Regions from separate parts of the Paenarthrobacter sp. NPDC089307 genome, predicted to be linked through region 3. Evidence: riboswitches for the same ligand, from Rfam matches in the RefSeq annotation. Region 3 holds a riboswitch; each other region holds the start of a gene.
The links. Region 3 has a riboswitch for glycine ahead of gcvP (aminomethyl-transferring glycine dehydrogenase). Riboswitches for the same ligand answer to the same signal wherever they lie in the genome.

Region 1: another riboswitch for glycine. It lies ahead of gcvP (aminomethyl-transferring glycine dehydrogenase); the one in region 3 lies ahead of gcvP (aminomethyl-transferring glycine dehydrogenase).
Region 2: another riboswitch for glycine. It lies ahead of cycA (D-serine/D-alanine/glycine transporter); the one in region 3 lies ahead of gcvP (aminomethyl-transferring glycine dehydrogenase).

Annotation. Positions count from the first base shown of each region.
Region 1 covers NZ_JBFBHE010000003.1:202,794-210,333, reverse strand. The annotation lists gene AB0N72_RS08510 (aminobutyraldehyde dehydrogenase) at 1-1,042, opposite strand, end outside; gene AB0N72_RS08505 (cytosine permease) at 1,055-2,497, opposite strand; gene speB (agmatinase) at 2,494-3,492, opposite strand; gene AB0N72_RS08495 (PucR family transcriptional regulator ligand-binding domain-containing protein) at 3,658-5,169, shown strand; glycine riboswitch at 5,244-5,342, shown strand; gene gcvP (aminomethyl-transferring glycine dehydrogenase) at 5,492-7,540, shown strand, end outside.
Region 2 covers NZ_JBFBHE010000005.1:48,948-56,487, forward strand. The annotation lists gene AB0N72_RS13110 (ExeM/NucH family extracellular endonuclease) at 1-4,138, shown strand, start outside; gene cycA (D-serine/D-alanine/glycine transporter) at 4,216-5,676, opposite strand; glycine riboswitch at 5,821-5,919, opposite strand; gene AB0N72_RS13120 (FAD/NAD(P)-binding protein) at 5,995-7,540, opposite strand, start outside.
Region 3 covers NZ_JBFBHE010000002.1:698,496-706,035, reverse strand. The annotation lists gene AB0N72_RS07115 (MFS transporter) at 1-522, opposite strand, end outside; gene AB0N72_RS07110 (TetR/AcrR family transcriptional regulator) at 596-1,135, shown strand; glycine riboswitch at 1,229-1,326, shown strand; gene gcvP (aminomethyl-transferring glycine dehydrogenase) at 1,507-4,353, shown strand; gene gcvT (glycine cleavage system aminomethyltransferase GcvT) at 4,366-5,499, shown strand; gene gcvH (glycine cleavage system protein GcvH) at 5,600-5,986, shown strand; gene AB0N72_RS07090 (L-serine ammonia-lyase) at 6,226-7,540, shown strand, end outside.

The sequences.
Region 1 (7,540 bases), on a different contig from region 3:
TTTCGACGTCGTCCCCTGCGTCCGGCGAGCCAAGAACCAAGGTGCCGGCTTCCCGCACCAGGTGCCGGGTGAACTCTTCGGCCACCGACTCGTGGACAAGGACGCGGCAAGCGGCGCCACAGTCCTGGCCGGCGTTCCAGAACCCGGCGTTCCGGACACCGGCAGCGGCCGCGCGGAGATCGGCGTCGGGGAAGACCACAACAGGGGCCTTGCCACCGAGCTCCAAGTGGACTCGTTTGACGGATTTGGCTGCGGTTGCCGCAACCGCCTGGCCGCTGGCGACGCTGCCGGTCAGGGCTACCAGTGCAATTGAAGGGTGTTCGGACAGCCGCTGGCCGACGGTCCGGCCGCGTCCCGTGACCACGTTGAGGACGCCGTCCGGAATTCGTCCGGCCAGGACTTCGGCCAACTTCAGCGTGGAAAGCGGCGTTTGCTCGGAGGGCTTGATGACGATGCTGTTGCCGGCTGCCAGGATGGGCGCGATCTTCCAGGCGGCCATCAACAGGGGGTAGTTCCACGGAGTAATGACGCCCACCACGCCAACAGGCTCGCGGAGGATCACGGAGGTGTGGTCGGTGGCGTAGTCGCCGCCGGCCATGGAGGTCAGGGTGCGGGAAGCTCCAGCCATGAAACGGAAGGTGTCGATGGTGCTGGACACGTCATCCTCGGCCACTGCCTTCGGCTTGCCGGTGTTGGCGGATTCAATGGCCTCAAAATCTTCCCGGTTCTCCTCGATGATGGTGGCAATGAGGTTCAGGACGTCCGCGCGTTCCTTCGGAGTGGTGTTACCCCAGCTCTTTTGGGCCTCGACGGCGGCGGCAACAGCGACGTCGACGTCATCGGCCGTGCCGGCCTCCACTGAAGCGATGACCACCTCGGTGGCCGGATTCACGACGTCGATCAGCAGGCCTGTGGAGCCCGGGACGAAGGAGCCGTTGATGAAATGGCCCGCCGGAGGCAGAGGCAGAGGCAGAGCACTGGCCGAGGCACTGGCCGGGGCGTTGGAGCGGCGGACGGTGAACAGTTCAGTCTGGGTGGTCATGATGGTTCGCTTTCAGATGAGGTCTGCGCTGAGTGCAGGGGAGGGAAAGGGGGCGGCTTCCGTCTTCGGGCGGAAGACACGTGCCGCCACGTAGTAGAGCGGGGCTACAACAACCAGGCCGACGATCCAGGAAATATCCACGCCCCCAAGTGCGGCGGCCATCGGGCCTGTGTAGATGGCGGTTGCCGAGAACGGAACCTGGATCAGTGCGCCTGCTACGTACGAGCCGATGGCGACCCAATTGAACCGCCCGTAGACGCCGCCGTCGCGCTTGAAGAAGTCTTCAACCCGGTAGTCGCCGTGCCGTAGAAGGTAGTAGTCCACCAGGTTGATGGCTGTCCACGGGACCAGGACGTACATCAGGAAGGACAGGAAGTTGGTGTAGAAGAGGATGAAATTGTCGCGGGCAAAAAGTGCGATGGAGACCGCGAGGACAAAAAGGATGACGGCGGCGATGCTGCGGGTCTTGGCGCGGGGCAACCAGCTTGGCTTGAACGTCTGCCCGATGGTCAGCGTGCAGAGGACGCCGCAGTAGAGGTTCATGGCGTTCGACGCCGCGACGCCCAGGCAGAAGATGCCCACGATGATCAGCGTCCATGGCTGCAACAATGCGCCCAGGCTGCCAACGATCTCGACGTTGTCGGCGCTCATGGTCATGGCGAGCGTGCCCACCAGGGCGCCAAGGATCATGGGGAAGAGGGTTCCCAGGACGCAGCCCGAGTAGGAAGCCCAGAATGCCGGTGCTGAGCCGGTGCCTTGCGGCATGTAGCGGGAGTAATCCGAAACGTAGGGCGCGTAGGCCAGCTGCCACAGGGCGGAGACGGAGATGGTCCCCATGAAGCCGACCCAGTTGAAGTTGCCCTGTTCAAGGAAGCTGGCGGGCAAACCGTGGACCACCAGGATCCAGCCAAAGGCAAGCAGCAGCGCCAGGCCGGCCGCGACACTCAAGACGCGGGCGTAGGCGTGGATCAGCCGGTAACCGAAAATTGTGGCGATAACGCTGACCACGCCAATGATGATGATGCCCGCGTCAACGCTGATCCCCGGGCTCACTGCGGCCATGGCTTCCCCGCCGAACACCAGGTTGGCGGCAAAGAAGCCCACGTACATGACCACCACGATGACCACGATCAGCAATGCTCCGAAGGAACCGAACTGTCCCCGGGTCTGGATCATTTGCGCCACACCCAGTTGGGGGCCTTGGGCCGAGTGCAGCGCCATGAAGATGCCGCCCACCACGTTGCCGATGATGATGCCCACCAGTGCCGGGACAAAACCCAGGCCGAACACCGTGGTGGCCAAGCCGCCGGTCACGATTGTCATGATCATGATGTTGGAGCCGAACCAAATGGTGAACAGGTCGCGGGCCTTGCCGTGGCGTTCATTCAACGGGATGGGCTGGATGGTCTTGTCTTCAAGCCGAGGAACCTCGGTTGATGCTGCCGGCGTGCTCATGATGCACTCCGGGAAGCCGTCTCGAGTTCACGGACTTCAGTGGCCTTGCTGCGGTTGACCATCAGCCCCAGGAGATCGAAGACCAACGTGGCCGCCGCAACGGTGGTGATGTCGGCATGGTCGTAGGCGGGAGCGACTTCCACGACGTCGGCGCCCACGATGTCGATGCCGTCCAGTCCGCGGAGCAGCGCCAGGAGTTCGCGGGAGTGGAGCCCGCCCATCTCCGGGGTGCCGGTGCCGGGCGCGAAGGCCGGGTCCAGGACATCGATGTCGATGGACACATAGACCGGGGTGTCGCCCAGCCTGTCCTTCACGCGCTGGATGGCCGTCGGGACGCCGATGACGTCCAGGTCCGAGCAGCGGATGATCTGGAACCCGAACTCGTGGTCGCGGAGGAAATCGTTGCGGTCATAGACCGGGCCCCGGATTCCCACGTGCATCGACTTGTCCTCCACAAGGAGGCCCTCCTCGAAGGCGCGGCGGAAAATGGTTCCGTGCGTGATGGGCTGGTCGAAGTAGGTATCCCAAGTATCCAAGTGGGCATCGAAGTGGAGCAATGCCACCGGGCCATGGACCTTGTTCAACGCCCGGAGCATGGGCAAGGCAATCGTATGGTCGCCGCCGATGGAAATGAGCCGCTTGTCCTCACTGATGAGGGGCAACGCCTGCTCCTCGATCTCGCGGACCGCCCGGGTGATGTCGTAAGGAGTGCAGGCGATGTCGCCGGCATCCACAACCTGGGCTTCGTACACAGGCTCGACGTCGAGCTCCGGGTGGTAGCCGGGGCGCAGGAGCCGCGAGGCTTCACGAACGGCGGCAGGACCAAAACGGGCCCCGGGACGGAAGGAGGTCCCGCCGTCGAACGGTACGCCGACGATGGCGATGTCGTAGTCCGGAACGCGGTCGATCTGGGGGAGGCGGGCGAAGGTGCCCAGGCCTGCATACCGGGGGACCTTGGTTGCGTCCACAGGGCCGATGGGCTTGTGCGTTGTCATTGAAGAGTCCTTGGGGTGAGGGGTGCTCGCCGTTGAGCGGGAACTAAGTAATTCCATTGTTGGTGACGCGCATCACTCCCGAAAGCGCTACATTGACTACAAATGGCCGAGCCATTTAGACGAATGTCTAACCAGCCCGGAAACACGCAGAAAACGGAGCATCCCATGGCGATCACGGTGGCCGAACTCGTAGCCGAACCGCAGCTCGGACTCACCCTCCTGGCAGGGCAGGCCGGCCTGGACAATCGCATCACCTGGGCCCACACCTCGGACCTGCCCCGGCTCTGGGAATGGGTGACCGGCGGGGAGCTCATGATGACCAATGGCCTGTCCGTTCCCGCCGACCCGGAAGGCCAGGTGGCGCTCGCCGAGGCCCTCATGGACAGCGGAGCCAGCGCCCTGGCGATCGGGGAGAAGATGCACGCGCCGCCCCTCACGCCGGAGTTCCTGGCGGCATGCGAGCAGCTGCCGCTGCCCCTGATCAACATCCCGTATCCGCTGCCGTTCATCGCCATTGCGCGCTCGGTAGCGGAGTCCTCCCTGCTCGAAGAATCACGACGATTGCGCCAAACCGCGCGGGTCTATGACCTGCTGAGGACGGCCGGCGCCTCGGAGGACCACTGGCAGAGCCTGGTCCAGCGGCTCGCCACGGAGCTTGATGCGCAACTGTTCGTTGTGGACCGCCGCTGCCTCCATCCTTGGCATCCGGACGGGGAGGCCCTGCCGCAGTTCCTCACCGATGCCTGGGCTCCGTTGTCCGGCCACGCAACTCCTGCCGGGAAGAATTTCCAATGGCATCGGATCAGGGGCAGGCACGTGCTGACCATGGACATACCCACCCACGCCAGCGCGCTCATGGTTGTGCTGCCCAACAGCGAACCGCACCCGGACGCCGTCGTGCTCCTTCACGCCGCAACCGTGCTGGGACTGCAGCTTTCACGGATAGTGCTGTCGCTCGAAAGCCGTCACAGGTTGGCCGGCGAGTTCCTGCTGCAGGCGATGGACGGCCGCTTGGGCGTGGCGGAGATGGAGAGCCGGCTGTCCGGCTTTGGAATTGCGGCCCAGGATTTCCTGCTGGTCACCATGTCCGGGGATGGTTCCCAGGCAGCAACCGACGGCGACCGGCTGGCGAACGTCCACGTCGAACTGTGGAGGCACGGGGTTGCGTCGGCGTCCTTGAAGCGGAACAACAGGCTCCACGTGGTGGTTCCGGCCGACGTGCCTGATGATGTCCTGGTGCATTGCGCGGGTCCGGATGCCGTGATCGGAATCAGCGCGGTGGGTGCTGTTGCCAGTATCCAAAGGGCCCTCCAGGAGTCCCTCTGGGCGCTAGGATCTGCTCGCGCTAACAAGCTGCGGCTGGCACGTTACGCCCAAGGCCCATCGTGGCTCGGACTGACCGGCTTCGAGGAAGGAACGGCGTTGGTCCGGCGTCTTTTGGGTCCGATTTTCGATTACGAGCAAAGCCAGGACGGAGATCTCTTGGTCACGTTGAGGACCTACCTGGACTCCCAGCGGTCCTGGCAAAAGACAGCCGCTGCCCTGTTCGCGCACCGGCAAACAATCATCTACAGGATGCGGAAAATCGGTGAATTGACGGGCCTGGACATGGGCGAGACGTCCACGGTGGCGCAGTTGTGGTTCGCGCTCCAAATCCATGAGGCGATGCATCAGTAGCCCTGCCTTGCTTGCGCTTTTTCGAAACTACCCGCTATGGTGTGAAGCGTGTCACTGAGGTGGCGCAACGCTTTTGATCTGCGGCGGGAGAGTCCTGCCGGTACATCCAGTCAGGCGCCGTAGGAGCAAATCCTCCCCAGGAATCTCTCAGGCCCATGTACCGCCGCGGTTAGGCAACTCTGGAAAGCAGCCCGGGTAACCGGGCTCACCGACGGTGCAAGCAGGCAACCATTCCTGCGGAATCTCTCAGGTCCAATACAGAGCGGGGAGGAACACCACATCATCGTGGCGCTCACTGGGCGCCTGAATCATGGAGTTCCTCTTGACTGTTCAATCAACCCCCACCGCTTTCGCGGACCGGCACATCGGCGCCCGGCGCCAGGCCGATGTTGACACCATGCTCAAGGCCATCGGCTACGACTCTGTCGACGGCCTGGTGGACGTAGCCGTCCCCGATTCCATCCGCCAGTCCTCGCCGCTGACCCTTTCGGCGGCGCTGAGCGAGACCCAGGTCCTTACCGAGCTGCGCAAGCTGGCCTCGAAGAACAAGACCGCTGTCCAGATGATCGGCCAGGGCTACTACGACACCGTCACCCCGCCGGTCATCCGCCGCAACATCCTTGAAGCTCCGGCCTGGTACACGGCCTACACGCCGTACCAGCCCGAAATTTCCCAGGGCCGCCTCGAAGCGCTGCTCAACTTCCAGACCATGGTGCAGGACCTCACTGGCCTGCCCGTAGCCAACGCCTCGTTGCTGGATGAAGCCACCGCTGTGGCCGAGGCCGTGCTCCTGATGCGCAGGGCCAATAAGAACAAGACTGCCAAAGACGGCAAGACTGTCCTGGACGCGGACCTCCTCCCGCAGACCATCGCCATTGTGCGGGGCCGCGCCGAGGCACTCGGCTTCGAGGTTCTGGTCGCCGACCTTTCGGCCGGACTGCCCGACGGCGACATCAACGGTATCGTCCTGCAGCAACCCGGCGTTTCGGGCCGGGTCTTTAACCACGCTCCCGTGATCGCTGCAGCGAAGGAGCGCGGTGCCTTGGTCACAGTCGCAGCCGATCTGCTGGCACTCACGCTCATCACGCCCCCGGGCGAGCAAGGCGCGGATATCGCCGTCGGAACCGCGCAGCGTTTCGGTGTTCCGCTGTTCTTCGGTGGCCCTCACGCCGCTTACATGGCCGTGCGCGAAGGCATGGAGCGCACGCTCCCGGGCCGCATCGTCGGCGTTTCCAAGGACAACGCCGGCGTTCCGGCGTACCGCTTGGCGCTCCAGACCCGCGAGCAGCACATCCGCCGCGAAAAGGCCACGTCCAACATCTGCACGGCCCAGGCTTTGCTCGCGATCGTGGCGTCGATGTACGCCGTTTACCACGGTCCCGAAGGCCTGAAGGCGATCGCCGAAACCGTCCACGGTCACGCCCGTGTCCTGGCCACCGCGTTGCAGAAGGCGGGCCGCGAACTTGTGTCCGGGTCCTTCTTCGACACGCTCACCGTCCGCGTCCCCGGCAAGGCCGACAAGGTCATCTCCGCGGCCGAAGCACGCGGCATCAACCTTCGCTACGTCGACGCAGACACGGTTGGCGTTTCAGTTGATGAAACCACGACGCCGGAGGTCCTCTCCGCGGTTGCCGTCGCCTTTGGTGCCGGTCCGGTAGGGGAGGCGGCCGGGTTCGAGTTGGCTTCCGACGTAATCCGCACCTCCGATTTCCTGCAGCACCCGGTGTTCAACACGCACCGTTCCGAGACGCAGCTGTTGCGCTATATCCGCAAGCTGTCCGACCGGGACCTCGCACTGGACCGCACCATGATCCCGCTGGGTTCGTGCACCATGAAGCTCAACGCCACGGCGGAGATGGAGGCCATCTCCTGGCCGGAGTTCGCTTCGATCCACCCGTTCGCTCCGGACCACCAGACGGCTGGCTGGCGTGAGCTGATTTCCGGTTTGGAAGCTGACCTGACCGAGATCACGGGCTACGACCAAGTTTCCATCCAGCCCAACGCCGGTTCCCAGGGAGAGCTTGCCGGCTTGCTCGCGATCCGTGGCTACCACCACTCCCGTGGAGACCAGCAGCGCACCGTCTGCCTGATCCCGGCTTCGGCACACGGCACCAACGCTGCCTCGGCCGTGCTGGCCGGCATGAAGGTTGTTGTTGTGGCCACGGCATCCGACGGCACCATCGACCACGATGATCTCAAGGCCAAAATCGAGGCCAACAGGGACCTGCTCTCCTGCATCATGATCACCTACCCGTCCACGCACGGTGTGTACGACGCTGACGTCCGCGAGGTGTGCGATGCGGTGCACGAGGCCGGCGGCCAGGTGTACGTGGATGGCGCCAACCTCAATGCGCTGGTTGGCCTGGCCCAG
Region 2 (7,540 bases), on a different contig from region 3:
CACCCTGAACCCAAGTGGCACCACAGGAACACTTGTCCTGGCCAAGCAGAGCACTGCCGTCTCGCCGCTTCCTGCCGGCTCGGTCACCGGGAACCCAGCCGTTGCCGACCTTCTGGGCTACGGACCGTCCAACACGTTCGAAACGGCCGCAGCCACGGCACCAACCAGCAACGCGGACGTCAAGAGCCTGAACCGGACCAACGGCGTGGACACAGACTCCAACGCCGCCGATTTCACGCTCAGCGCATCCGTCACTCCCACCGCGTCAAACGGCGGCGGTACCCCGCCCACCGATCCTGAGCCGCAACCCGGCGTAAAGAGCATCGCCGAGATCCAGGGTCCCGGGGCGGCCAGCCCTCTGGTGGGCAGCACCGTGACGACGCGCGGCAAGGTCACCGCGGTCTACGCAACCGGCGGATTCAACGGCTACTACGTCCAAACGCCCGGAACCGGAGGCGACAACGGCGGGGCGGCAAGGACGGCGTCGGACGCTTTGTTCGTCTATTCACCCACGACGGCGGCAGCGGTCCAGCCGGGCGACTACCTGGAACTCACCGGCGCAGTCAGCGAGTTCGCCAACCAGACCCAGCTCACCGTCGAGGCCGCCGGGCTCAGGAAGCTCACCGAGGCAGCACCCGAGGTCAAATCCACTCCGTTCGCTTTGCCCGCCAATGACGCCGCCCGCGAAAGCCTGGAGGGCATGCTCGTCGCGCCGCAAGGCGATTTCACGGTGACGGACAACTACTCCCTGAACCAGTACGGCGAGATCGGCCTCGCCGCCGGTACGTCCCCCTTGGTACAGCCGACGGCGGTGGCCAGCTACGGCTCGCCCGAGTACGCCGCGGTGGTTGCGGACAACGCGCTTCGGGGCATCAAGCTTGACGACGGCGCCTCGACGAACTTCCTCAAAGACGCCACCACGAAGGCCCTGCAGCTGCCTTACTTGACGACGTCGGATCCCGTACGTGTGGGATCGTCAGCGACGTTCCGCACGGACGTGATCCTGGGGTACGGCAACAACTCCTGGAAATTCCAGCCATTGACCGCACTGACCCCCGCCAACGCGGATTCCGTCCAGCCGGCGTCGTTCACCACCACCCGGCCCGACGGCCCGGCAAATGTCGGGGGAAGCCTCAAGCTCGCTTCCTTCAACGTGCTCAACTACTTCCCCACCACAGGTGACCAACTGAGCGGCTGCGTCTTCTACACCGACCGCGACGGCAACCCGATCACGGTCAAGGAAGGCTGCAACGCCCGCGGTGCCGCCAACGCGGAGAACTTCGAACGCCAGCAAGCCAAGATCGTAGCGGCCATCAACAAGTCCGGAGCCGACGTCGTATCCCTCGAAGAGATCGAGAACTCGGCACAGTTCGGCAAGAACCGGGATGATGCCCTGTCCAAGCTGGTTGACGCGCTCAACGTGAAGACGCCTGGCGTGTGGGACTACGTGCGCACTCCCGCCAACGCTCCCCCGCTGAGCGACGAAGACATGATCCGCACCGCGTTCATCTTCAAGAAAGCTGCGGCCGAGCCCGTGGGCGAGTCCATCATCCACAACGACACCGTGGCCTTCGCAAGCGCCCGCAAGCCCTTGGCACAGGTATTCAAGCCTGCCGGGGCGGCCGATGACAAGAAGTTCATCGCGATCGTGAACCACTTCAAGTCCAAGGGCTCTGCGGCCACTCCGGAGGACACCGACAAAGGCCAGGGCGCGTCCAACATCGCCCGGACCAAGCAGGCCGAATCCCTGCTCCAGTTCTCCAAGGACCTCCAGACGTCCAAGGGAACGGACAAGGTCTTCCTGATCGGCGACTTCAACGCCTACGCCAAGGAAGATCCCATCAACGTCCTCACGGGCGCGGGGTACACCGACCTTGAGGCCGGCACGGGCAAACACTCGTATCTGTTCGGCGGCATGGTGGGATCGCTGGACCACATTCTGGCCTCGCCTTCGGCGGCTGGAAAGGTCACAGGAACCGACATCTGGAACATCAACTCGGTTGAATCCGTGGCGCTCGAATACAGCAGGTATAACAACAATGTGACCAACTACTATGCTGGGGACGAGTTCCGGGCCAGTGACCACGACCCCGTTGTGGTTGGCCTGAACCTGGCTCCCGAGGCACCGGCCACTGTCGACCTGCAGTTCCTGGGCATCAACGATTTCCACGGCCGCATCGACTCCAACACCGTGCTCTTCGCGGGCACCGTGGAGAAGCTCCGCGCGGCCGCAGCACCGGGCGCAACGGCGTTTATTTCCGCAGGTGACAACATCGGCGCATCCCTGTTCGCCTCCTCCGTGGCGAAGGACCAGCCCACCATTGACGTCCTGAACGCGCTGGAGCTGCAGGCTTCCGCCGTGGGCAACCACGAGTTCGACGGCGGATGGCAGGATTTGCGCGACCGCGTCGTTGCCGGAGGTACCAACGCAAAGTTCGCGTACCTGGGCGCGAACGTCTACCAGAAGGGAACCACCACTCCGGTCCTTCCGGAGTACAAAGTCCTGGACATGAATGGAATGCGGGTGGCCGTGATCGGCACTGTCACGCAGGAAGTCCCGTCCCTGGTGACCCCTGCGGGAATCACCGACCTCGAGTTTGGAGACCCGGTGGAGGCCATCAACCGCGTGGCCGCGAAGATCAAGGCTGACAACCTGGCAGACCTCATCATCGTGGAGAACCACGACGGCGCTGCTTCAGGAACGCCCGAAGGGGCCACCCTTGAGCAAGAGGTGGCCGCAGGCGGACCCTTCGCCAAACTGGTCAACGAAACCAGCCCCGACGTGGCAGCCATCTTCACCGGCCACACGCACAAGGAATACGCCTGGGATGCTCCGGTCCTGGACGTCAACGGACAAGCTACAGGCAAGACCCGGCCGATTGTGCAGACCGGCAACTACGGCGAAAACGTGGGCAGCGTGACGCTGACCGTGGATACCGCAACCAAGTCCGTTACGGCCTACAAGGCAGCAGTCGTGGACCGCACAACGGACACGGCTGACAGCCTCGTTGCCGCCTACCCGCGGGTGGCTGCCGTGAAGGCGATCGTGGAAAAGGCCCTTGCCCAGGCTGCTGAAATCGGCAACCAGGCGGTGGGCGCGGTGACCGCTGATATCACCACGGCCTTCACTCCGGACCCCGCCGGCGGAGCCCCGAAGCGCGATGACCGCGCGAGCGAATCGACGCTTGGAAACCTAGTGGCAGACTCGTTGGTGGACACGCTCAAGGCGCCGGAACTCGGTGCGGCGGAGATCGGCGTCGTGAACCCGGGTGGACTGCGTAACGAGCTGTACTATGCACCCGACGGAATCATCACGTACGCCGAAGCCAACGCGGTCCTGCCATTCGTGAACAACCTGTGGACCACGTCCCTCACCGGCGCACAGTTCAAGACTCTCCTGGAGCAGCAGTGGCAGACCAACCCTGATGGCACCGTCCCCAGCCGTCCGTACCAGCAGCTTGGGCTGTCCAAGAACGTCAACTACACCTACGACGCCGCCCGCCCCGCAGGTGACCGCATCACCGGCATCTGGGTCAACGGAACTGTGATCGACCCCGCAAAGCAGTACCGGCTTGGCACCTTCAGCTTCCTGGCAACCGGCGGTGACAACTTCCGGGTGTTCAAGGAAGGCAGCAACACGAAGGACACCGGACTGGTTGACCGGGATGCGTGGATCAAGTACCTGCGCGAACACAAGCCTGTGTCCCCGGACTTCGCACGCCGTTCGGTTGCCGTGGCCAATTCCACGGCAGCCGAGGTAAAGGCCGGATCGCCGATCAGCCTGGCTGTCTCCAAGCTGGACCTCACCTCGATCGGCAGCCCGGCAAACGCCACACTCAAGGCCGTCTTCACTGACGCCAAGGGTGCCGCCGTGGTGCTCGGCGATGTTCCTGTTACAGCGGGTGCGGCCACGGTGAACCTCAAGGTTCCCGCAGCGGCGGCCGCAGGCACAGGCACCCTGGTACTGACCGCCGTCGAAAGTGGAACTGTGGTCAAGGCGCTGGTGAAAATTGCCGACAGCGGGCCTCAACCGCCACAGTGCACCCCGCCCACCAAGCCGTCCAAGTGGTATGACATCGTGGGCTGGCTGCGGTATGCCTTCGCCTGGTTGGAGTACCAGAAGTGCTTGAGGGGCTAAGCACCTCCTCGAGTGACGAATGAAGGCCGGGCCCCTCACGATTTTCCTCGTGAGGGGCCCGGTTTTGTTATGCGGAGTTACTTGTTCGCCGGTTCCGGCTCCCGGACGCGCTCGGCATCGCGCTGCAGCTCCGCCTGGAACGCCGCATAACGGGCCAGGTGTGTTGGACGGCGCCGGATCAAGAACCATGCGACGCCCAGGATGACGAACCATAGGGGCGTGGCAAGCAAAGCAAGCAGGGTGTCAGGCTGGGTGGTCAGCGCCCACAGCACGAAAGCGAAGAACGCGAACACCACCCACACCATCGCCACGCCACCTGGCATCTTGAACGCCGATGCGTCGTGCAGGTGCGGCCTGCGCTTCCGGAAGGCCAGGTAGCTTGCCAGGATGATCGACCAGACGAACACAAAGCAGACCGCGGACACGGTGGTCACCATGTCGAACGCCTTGCCAACGTCCTGGCCGGCATACATCAGTACGACGCCGGACAGCAGCAGGACGCACGAGAGGAACAGTGCGTTGCGGGGTACTTTGCGTCCGGAGAGGGCACCGAACACCTTGGGCGCGTCACCCTCCTGCGCGAGCCCGAACACCATGCGCGAGGTGGAGTAGATGCCCGAGTTGGCCGAGGACATGGCTGACGTCAACACCACCAGGTTCACGATGGTGGCTGCTGCGCCGAGGCCGGCCAGGGAGAACATGGCAATAAAGGGGCTGTGGCCGGCGGCGAACTGGGTCCAGGGCGTGACGGACATGAGGATGATGAGCGCACCCACGTAGAAGAGAAGCACACGGATGGGGATGGAGTTGATGGCCTTGGGGAGGTTCTTCTCCGGGTCCTTGGCTTCAGCGGCGGTGGTGCCCACCAGTTCGATGCCTACGAACGCGAACACCGCGATCTGGAAACCAGCCACGGAGCCCATGGACTCGTTCGGGAAGAAACCGCCGTGGCTCCACAGGTTGGTGAAGCTGGCCGGGCCGGCATCGGACTGGAATCCACTGAAGATCATGAACAGGCCCACGATAATGAGCGCTGCGATGGCCACGATCTTGATGAGTGCGAACCAGAATTCGGTCTCACCGAAGGCTTTGACGGTTGCCAGGTTCAGGAGCAGGAGGATCCCGATGGTGATCAGGCCCGGTACCCACAGGGGAAGGGAGGGCCATAGTTCCTGCGAATATCCGGCGATGGCGATCACATCTGCGATGCCGGTGATGACCCAGCAGAACCAGTAGGTCCAGCCGGTGAAGAACCCGGCCCAGGGGCCCAGGAGGTCTGCTGCGAAGTCGCTGAAGGATTTGTAATTCAGGTTGCTTAGCAGCAGTTCGCCCATGGCCCGCATGACGAAGAACAGCATGAAGCCGATGATCATGTACACGAAGATGACGGATGGGCCGGCCGCGGATATGGTTTTGCCCGAGCCCATGAAGAGGCCGGTGCCAATTGCTCCGCCGATGGCGATGAGCTGGATGTGGCGGTTGCTGAGCTGGCGCTCGAGATGGGGTGATTCGGCGCCAGTGGGAGGATGAATCGTCAAAGGAACTCCGTCGTTCAGGCGGCACAAGGTGCCACATTGATTCGGGTTCCTCCCCGCTCTGTAGGTAGACCTGAGAGTTTCCGCAGGCATGGGCCTGCTTGCACCTTCGGTGAGCCCGGTTGTCGGACTGCTTTCCAGAGTTGCCTAACCGCGGCGGTACATGGGCCTGAGAGATTCCTGGGGAGGGTTTGCTCCTACGGCGCCTGTCGAAATGTACCGGCAGGACTCTCCCGCCGCAGATCATAAGCGTGCACCACCCTATCCGGTGATGCAGCTCACACAGTAACGAAGGCTGGCAGGCCGCGCAACCCCAACGGCCTAGAGGCCCAGGATGCTACGGGCGATCTCGTCAGCATCCCGGAGGGTCCGCTGACCACTGGCATAGGCGGGTCCTGACCGCGGACGGGCCTCCGCTGCGATGGCATTTCCCCACTGCGAGGCGGACAACTGTAGGCCCAGGACATACATGCTTTCTGTGACGGATCCGTTGGCCGCTTTGGGACGGTACGGGTGCGGCTCGACGTCAAGGCCCGTGGTCTGCATCGGCGTCCCCTCCACACTCATCATGATCTTGGTTCGCACCAAGCCATCGGCCATGAGCTGCTCAAGCAGCGGAGAGATGTTGATGCCCACCCTGTTCGCAGGCGACATCGCCTCGATCAGGGTCCGCGCCTCCGCGGGCCCTTCGTGCACCCACGGGGAGGCGGCCCGGAACACCCTGGAGCCACGGTCCACGCTGAACTTGGGGTCCGGTCCAACAAAACTTACGACGCCGGCACGCGCCAGGGCGGCCAGCTGCTCCGAACGCAGCGCGGGAGGGCCGCTGGCCAATCCTTCGACGAACGACTCGAACCAGCCCCGCAACCCTGCCAGCCATGACTCGTCAGTGATGCCGCCGTCAGCCACCACGGTCTTGAGGATGGCCCTGCCGGTGTGGAGCGCACCGATGGCCATTTTCACGGGGTCGGCTTCCCCAAGCGCCGAGCGCCGCGCGTCATCGTCCAGATACGCGGTGACCGCTGCATCCAGTTCACGCCGCGAAGCGAACGTCCGGCCCGCCAGCGGCGACGCCAGCCCGCGAAGGTTCAAACGCCGTGAAGTGACCACGTGTTTTTCAACAAGGACCTCCACATCGCTTTCCCAGTTCGCGGTGGTGTGGGCATGCGGTTGGAGCGCGTCTTCGAGGTCTGCCAGGAACTGCGCCGGGTCCTTGATCGCGGCGGGCTGGGACCGGGACAGCGTTGAATAGTAGGCCCACAACGCATCCCGGTGCAGTAACGGCCAGAGGTCATGGTCAAAGCCGGGCTGGATGCCTGCTGCCCGGAAGCGGTCCACGGCGTCCTCGGTCAGGTAGCGCATGGTGATACTGCGGGGGTAATAGCCGTCCAACCCAGCTTTGGCGCGGTACGGAGTGCCCCTGCGGGAAGCCGCGATGATCCTGGGCTCCCGGCCAGATGCCCGGTACTCCAGCACCCCGGCCCCGGGCGCGCCGGCCTCCACGAACTTGCCTCCGCGGCCCTCGGTCAGCTGGCCCATGACGTCAAAGAAGTTCAAGCCCATGCCGCGGACAAGAACGGGCTCGTTGTCCGGCACTTCGCTCCAGTCAACGTCGGCCGGCGGGGCTGGCGGAAAGTAGAGCAGGCCCAGTTCGTCCGCGGCGCGTTTGAAGGCCTTCTGCTCAGGATTCAGCCGTGACTCGATGTGGCCCAACGCCAGCACCACGGAACCGACGGTGAGCGTCGCGCCGTTGGCGAGTTCGACGTCGAACATCCCGCCTGCCGGACGCGCCGCCACGGCGAGCGTTTCATGGAAGGTGACCTCGACGCCGTCGGGCAGCCGGTCCAGCAGCTCCGCCAGGGTCTGC
Region 3 (7,540 bases):
CCAGCCGCCGAAGATGGGGCCCAGGGCAGCGCCGCCGGAGAAGCCTGCGGCCCATACCGCGATGGCCAGGCGGCGGCGGTTGGGATCGGTAAAGATGTTCCGGATCAAGGACAACGTTGACGGCATCAGCATGGCACCGAAGACGCCGAGTGCGGCGCGGCCGGCGATAAGCCATTCCGCCGACGGCGCGAACGCCGTAGCAGCCGAAACCGCCGCGAAGCCTGTGCTGCCGATCAGGAGCAACCGGCGTCGTCCGATCCTGTCACCGAGGTTGCCCATGGAAACCAGCAGCGCGGCGAGCACCAGCGGGTAGGCGTCAACGATCCAGAGCAGCTGGATACCGCCCACGTCCAGGGAGCGGGCGATCTCGGGCAGGGCAAAGGTGAGCGCGGTGTTGTCGACGGCCACCAGCAGTACCGGGAACATCAGGAGCGCCAGGGCCGTCCAGTCGCGCCACGGTGCTGCCTGACCCAAGGAGGGGCGGGCGGAACGGGGTGCTTGTGTTGAGGACGGCGATAACATGCAACTTACTGTACCGTCTGGACGGTACAGTTACAAATTCAAACCCCCCAAGTCTTTAGGGAATGATGTACACATGCCACGAAAACCAGTTGCCCGGGACGCCGTCCTGGATGCCTTCGAAGCCCTCCTTATTGAGGTGGGGGAGCGTGCGGCCACGCTTGACGCCGTAGCGAAACGGGCAGGAGTCTCCAAAGGAGGGCTGCTGTATCACTTTCCCAACAAGGAATCGCTGATCAGCGCCCTGCTGGAACGCTTGGATGAGTTGGCCCAGGCGGACATAGAAAAGATGAAGACTGCGCCCGATGGCAGCGCTGCTTACTTCATTCGGACCTCCTTGTGGGCCGATACCCCCATGGACCGGGCCTTCGTGGCCGCCACCAGGCTGGCTGAAGTAGCGCATGAGGAAACCCGACGCAGGTTTGCCGGCATCCAGCAACAGTGGCTGGACGTACTGGCCCAGGACGTGGGCCCGGAGATCGCCAAAGCCGTCAGCTACATGGGCGATGGCCTGTACTTCAACGCGATGTTTGAGGGCGGCCAGGGCGTCGGCACGGCAGCGCGGGAGGCCGACGTCGAGATCCTTCTGGGCGTCCTGGACCGTCTCCGCAAGTGAGGCTTTATCCATTTGCCGCAGCGGCCCGCACGTAGGACAATTAACGCTTGTGGCGTGCCCAACAACGCGCCCAAGTACAACTGAACATGCCTTCGATCTGCGGCGGGAGAGTCCTGCAGGCACGTGATGCAGGCGCCGTAGGAGCAAACCCTCCCCAGGAATCTCTCAGGCCCACGCACCGCCGCGGCGAGGCAACTCTGGAAAGCAGCAGGCACTCCGCCCAACCGGGTGAAGGGGCGCTGTGCTCACCGACGGTGCAAGCGATTTGTCGTGCAGACAACGCGCGGAAACTCTCAGGTCCAATACAGAGCGGGGAGGAACCCGAGCCGCTGTGGCGTACCCAAACGCCGCCCAAGTATTGGAGTTCCTTCGTGACGGTTAGTTCTGCCTCCACCACCTTCGTCGATCGGCATATCGGCGCACGCCGCCAGGCCGACATTGACACCATGCTCAAGTCTGTCGGCTACGACACCGTTGACTCGCTGGTCGACACCGCCGTTCCGAACGATATCCGGCAGGACGTTGCCCTGACCCTGCAGGACGCCCTTTCGGAGGTTGAGGTCCTCGCAGAGCTTCGCAAGCTCGCTTCCAAAAACAAGACGGCCGTACAGATGATCGGCCAGGGCTACTTCGACACGATCACCCCGCCGGTCATCCGCCGAAACATCCTCGAATCCCCGGCCTGGTACACCGCGTACACGCCGTACCAGCCGGAAATCTCGCAGGGCCGCCTCGAGGCCCTCCTGAACTTCCAGACCATGGTCCAGGACCTCGTCGGCCTGCCGATTGCCAACGCTTCCCTGCTGGATGAAGCCACTGCTGTAGCCGAGGCCGTGCTGATGATGCGCAGGGCGAATAAGAACAAGTCCGCCCAGGACGGCAAGACCGTCCTCGACGCCGACTGCCTCCCGCAGACCATCGCCATCGTGAAGGGCCGCGCCGAGGCACTCGGCTTCGAGGTTGAGGTCGCGGACCTGTCCCTCGGCCTTCCGGAAGGTGCCATCAACGGCGTCGTCCTCCAGCAGCCCGGCGTGTCCGGCCACGTGTTCGACCACTCTGCGGTCATCGCCGACGCCAAGGAACGCGGCGCGCTGGTCACCGTTGCTGCCGACCTCCTGTCGCTGACGCTCATCACCCCTCCCGGCGAGCAGGGTGCCGACATCGCAGTCGGTTCCGCGCAGCGCTTGGGCGTCCCGCTGTTCTTCGGCGGCCCGCACGCCGCCTACATGGCAGTCCAAAAGGGCCTCGAGCGTTCCATGCCGGGCCGCTTGGTGGGCGTTTCCAAGGACGACGCCGGTGTCCCCGCCTACCGCTTGGCGCTGCAGACCCGCGAGCAGCACATCCGCCGCGAGAAGGCCACATCCAACATCTGTACTGCGCAAGCGTTGCTCGCCATCGTTGCCTCGATGTACGCGGTCTACCACGGTCCCGAGGGCCTGAAGGCAATCGCCGAGACCGCCCACAGCCACGCCCGCACCCTCGCCGCTTCCCTGAAGGCTGCCGGCGTCGAGGTCCTGCATGGCTCGTTCTTCGACACCATCACGGTGCGCGTGCCCGGCGAGGCCGCCTCTCTTGTGGCTGCGGCCGAAGCGCGCGGCATCAACCTGCGCGGCATCGACGCTGATTTGGTGGGCATTTCCGTTGACGAGACGACGACGGCGGCGGTAATCGCCGAGGTTGCCTCGGTGTTCGGTGCCACCGTGGTTGACTCCGTTGAGGGCTTTGCTCTCGAAGGTTCCGTTGAGCGCACCAGTGAATTCATGCAGCACCCGGTGTTCAACACGCACCGCTCCGAGACCCAGCTCCTGCGCTACATCCGCAAGCTCTCGGACCGGGACCTCGCACTGGACCGCACCATGATCCCGCTGGGCTCCTGCACCATGAAGCTCAATGCCACTGCAGAGATGGAAGCCATCTCCTGGCCGGAGTTCGCTTCTATCCACCCGTTCGCTCCGGATTCCCAGACCGAGGGCTGGCGTGAACTCATCAGCGACCTCGAAGCCCAGCTGACCGAAATCACAGGCTACGACCAGGTCTCCATCCAGCCCAACGCCGGTTCCCAGGGCGAGCTCGCCGGTTTGCTCGCGATCCGCGGCTACCACCTCTCCAACGGCGATGACCAGCGCAACGTTTGCCTGATCCCGGCATCCGCGCACGGCACCAACGCTGCCTCGGCTGTGCTGGCCGGCATGAAGGTTGTTGTTGTGGCCACTGCACCTGATGGCACCATCGACCACGTTGACCTGAAGGCCAAGATCGAAGCCCACCGCGACGCACTCTCGGCCATCATGATCACCTACCCGTCCACGCACGGTGTCTACGATGCCGACGTTCGCGAAGTGTGCGACGCCATCCACGAGGCCGGTGGCCAGGTGTACATCGACGGCGCCAACCTCAACGCACTGGTCGGCCTGGCCCAGCCGGGCAAGTTCGGCGGCGACGTCTCGCACCTGAACCTGCACAAGACCTTCTGCATCCCGCACGGCGGTGGCGGACCCGGTGTTGGCCCGGTTGCTGCCAAGGCACACCTGGCACCGTTCATGCCCGGCGACGCAGCATCCTGGACCGAAGGCAACGACGTCCCGATCTCGGCATCGCGTTTCGGTTCCGCCGGTGTCCTTCCGATCTCCTGGGCCTACGTGAAGCTCATGGGCGGCAAGGGCCTCACCGAAGCCACCAAGTCCGCGTTGCTTGCTGCGAACTACATCGCATCCCGCCTCAACGACCACTTCCCGGTCCTGTACACGGGCGAAGGCGGACTCGTGGCCCACGAGTGCATCCTGGACCTGCGTGAACTGACGGCCAAGACCGGCGTCACGGCCGAGGACGTTGCCAAGCGCCTCATCGACTTCGGCTTCCACGCACCCACGCTGGCGTTCCCGGTGGCGGGCACGCTCATGGTGGAGCCCACGGAATCCGAGGACCTCGTGGAGATCGACCGCTTCATCGAGGCCATGATCACCATCCGCAAGGAAATCGACCAGGTTTCCGCCGGCGACTTCTCCGTGCAGGACTCCCCGCTCCGCCGCGCGCCCCACACGGCTGCCGCCGTCGTAAGTTCTGACTGGGACCGTGCGTACCCGCGCGAGCAGGCCGCCTTCCCGGTCCACCACCTCAAGCAGGACAAGTACTTCCCGCCGGTGGGCCGCATCGATGGCGCAGCTGGAGACCGCAACCTGGTTTGCTCCTGCCCTCCGATCGAAGACTTCGAAAACTAAGGGGTTCCTGCAATGACTGAGAACTACACCGCACTTTACGAAGAGCACAAGAAGCTCGGCGCGTCCTTCACCGATTTCGGGGGCTGGCAGATGCCGCTCAAGTACTCCTCCGAATTGGCCGAGCACCACGCAGTCCGCAAGTCCGCAGGCCTGTTCGACCTCTCCCACATGGGCGAAGTCTGGGTTACCGGTCCGCAGGCAGCAGAGTTCCTCGACTACGCGTTGGTGGGCAGGATTTCCGCCATGGCGGAGGGCAAAGCGAAGTACTCGCTGATCTGCCAGGAAGACGGCGGCATCATCGATGACCTCATCACGTACCGGCGCGGCGCGGACAAGTTCCTCGTGGTGCCGAACGCGGGAAATGCTGCGGTTGTGGCCGAGGCTTTGAAGGAGCGCGCCGCTGGCTTTGACGTCGTTGTTGAAGATGCCTCCGCGTCCACTTCCCTCATCGCTGTCCAGGGGCCGCTGGCCGAAGCCATCCTCCTGCGGCTTGTGCCCGCGGAACAGCACGCGCTGGTTACGGACCTCAAGTACTACGCCGCCGTCGAGGTGACGTTCCTGGTAGCAGGCAGCGGCCAGGAGCTGCTCCTTGCACGCACGGGCTACACCGGCGAGGACGGCTTTGAGATCTTTGTTCCCAACGAATCCGCCGCCGCGCTGTGGCAGGCCATCACCGCCGTCGCAGAAGAAGGAGAACTGGTTCCCGCAGGCCTCGCCTCCCGCGATTCTCTGCGCCTCGAAGCCGGCATGCCGCTCTACGGCAACGAACTCTCCCGCGAAGGAAACCCGTTCGCGGCGGGCCTCGGCCCCGTGGTTGCGTTGTCCAAGGAAGGCGACTTCGTCGGCAAGGAAGCACTCGCTGCTTTGAAGGCCGATGGGGCGGGCTCCACTACCGGACGCAAGCTCGTGGGCCTCAAGGGCCTGGGTCGAAGGGCCGGTCGCGGCCACTACCCGGTACTCAAGGATGGTGTGGTCGTGGGCGAGGTGACCTCCGGCCAGCCGAGCCCGACGCTTGGGTACCCCGTGGCGCTGGCTTATGTCGACGTCGAGCATGCTGAGCTTGGGACAGCACTGGACATCGACCTGCGTGGCAAGAGCGAGCCGTTCGAGGTCATTCCGCTACCGTTCTACAAGCGCCAAAAGTAGCGAGTTTTTGTACAGCTAATGACGCTAAAGCCCGGCTATAAAGGCATTAGCTGTACAAAAACTCCACCAATTTTCATTCAGCACACGTAAAGGAAACAGAATGCCCAAAGTAGCGCCCGAACTTCAGTACTCCGACGAGCACGAGTGGGTCTCCCGCGGCGAGGGGAACTCCGTGTCCGTTGGTATCTCCGAAGTTGCCACCGACGCACTGGGTGACATCGTGTACGTCGACCTGCCCGAGGTCGGTTCGACCGTGACAGCCGGCGAGACCTGTGGCGAAGTTGAGTCCACCAAGTCCGTGTCCGATCTGTACTCGCCCGTCACGGGAGAGGTCACGGAGATCAACGATGCCGTTGTTTCCGACCCCGCCCTGATCAACAACGACCCCTACGGCGACGGCTGGCTCTTCAAGGTCGCCGCCGAGTCCGAGGGTCCGCTGCTCTCCGCCGAGGAATACGCCTCCAAGAATGGCGGAGACCTGGGCTAGCATCTCCGTCCGATTCGACGGTTCGCTGCGGAGTGTGCCTTGCGCACGGCACACCCCGCAGCTGTGCCCCGTTTTGGCGTAGCGTGGTTTGTAGTAACTGAATAATTTGCGACGCCGGGTTGCCGCCTTTGGGGGCCATCCGGCGTCGTGCTTCGGTCGTCTTCCGCCACAAGCGGGAGGGGCCATCCGGCAGGACCATCTGCCGGACCGTTTCAAGCTGTATAAAAGGGATCCCGGCTATGGCTGTTGGTGTTTTCGATCTGTTTTCCGTTGGTATTGGCCCGTCGAGTTCGCACACGGTGGGGCCGATGCGGGCTGGTGCGGTGTTTGCCGGTGAGTTGAAGGACAGTGGTGTTCTGGGGTCGGTGGCGTCGTTGCGGGTCGATTTGTATGGGTCTCTGGCGGCCACGGGTCGGGGTCATGGGACCATGACGGCGACATTGTTGGGTTTGGAGGGTTACCACCCTGAGTTGATCCTGCCCGAGGAAGTGGAGGAGCGGCTTGCGTCGATCGCGGAGACGGGCGTGCTGAATCTTGCTGGTGCTGGCGTCGCTGGTGGGGGAGTGGAGTTGCCGTATGCGGTGGAGGATATGGTGTTGCATCCGTTGACGGTGTTGCCGCGGCATACGAACGGGATGAAGTTTGCTGTTTCCGATGCCGAGGGGAATGTGCTGAAGGAGGCGACGTTTTTCTCGGTGGGTGGTGGGTTCATTGTCCGGGAGGGTGAGGAGACCGCGGCGCAGCAGGAGTTGGAGGAGTCCAAGCAGGAGTTGCCGTTGCCGTTCCGGACTGCGGCGGAGTTGTTGGGCCGGTGCGCCTCGAAGGGCGTGGGGATCAGCGACATCATGTTCATCAATGAGCGTGCGTCCCGGTCCGAGGAGGAGATCCGTGAGGGTTTGCTGCATATCTGGTCGGTGATGGAGGCCTGTGTTGAGACGTCCTTGAAGCGTGAGGGTGTGTTGCCGGGCGGGTTGCGGGTGAAGCGTCGGGCTCCTGATTGGTTGGAGCGGTTGTTGAAGGAGGACAAGGACCGCAACGATCCGAAGTATTGGCAGGAGTGGGTGAACCTGATCGCCCTGGCCGTGAATGAGGAGAACGCTACGGGTGGCCGGGTGGTGACGGCTCCGACGAATGGTGCGGCGGGGATTATTCCGGCGGTGCTGTATTACGCGTTGAATTATGCCCCGGGGATGGACAAGGCCACCCAAAAGGATAAGGACGATGTGGTGGTGCGGTTCCTGCTCGCTGCCGGTGCTGTGGGGGTTTTGTATAAGGAGCAGGCGTCCATTTCCGGTGCTGAGGTGGGGTGCCAGGGTGAGGTGGGGTCGGCGTCGTCGATGGCTGCTGCCGGTCTTGCTGAGGTGATGGGTGGTTCTCCGGGGCAGGTGGAGAACGCTGCGGAGATCGCGATGGAGCATAACCTGGGGTTGACGTGTGATCCGATTGGTGGGTTGGTGCAGATTCCGTGTATTGAGCGGAACGCGATTGCTGCGGCGAAGGCGATCAACGCCGCGAAGATGGCGTTGTGGGGTGATGGCACGCACCGGGTCTCGT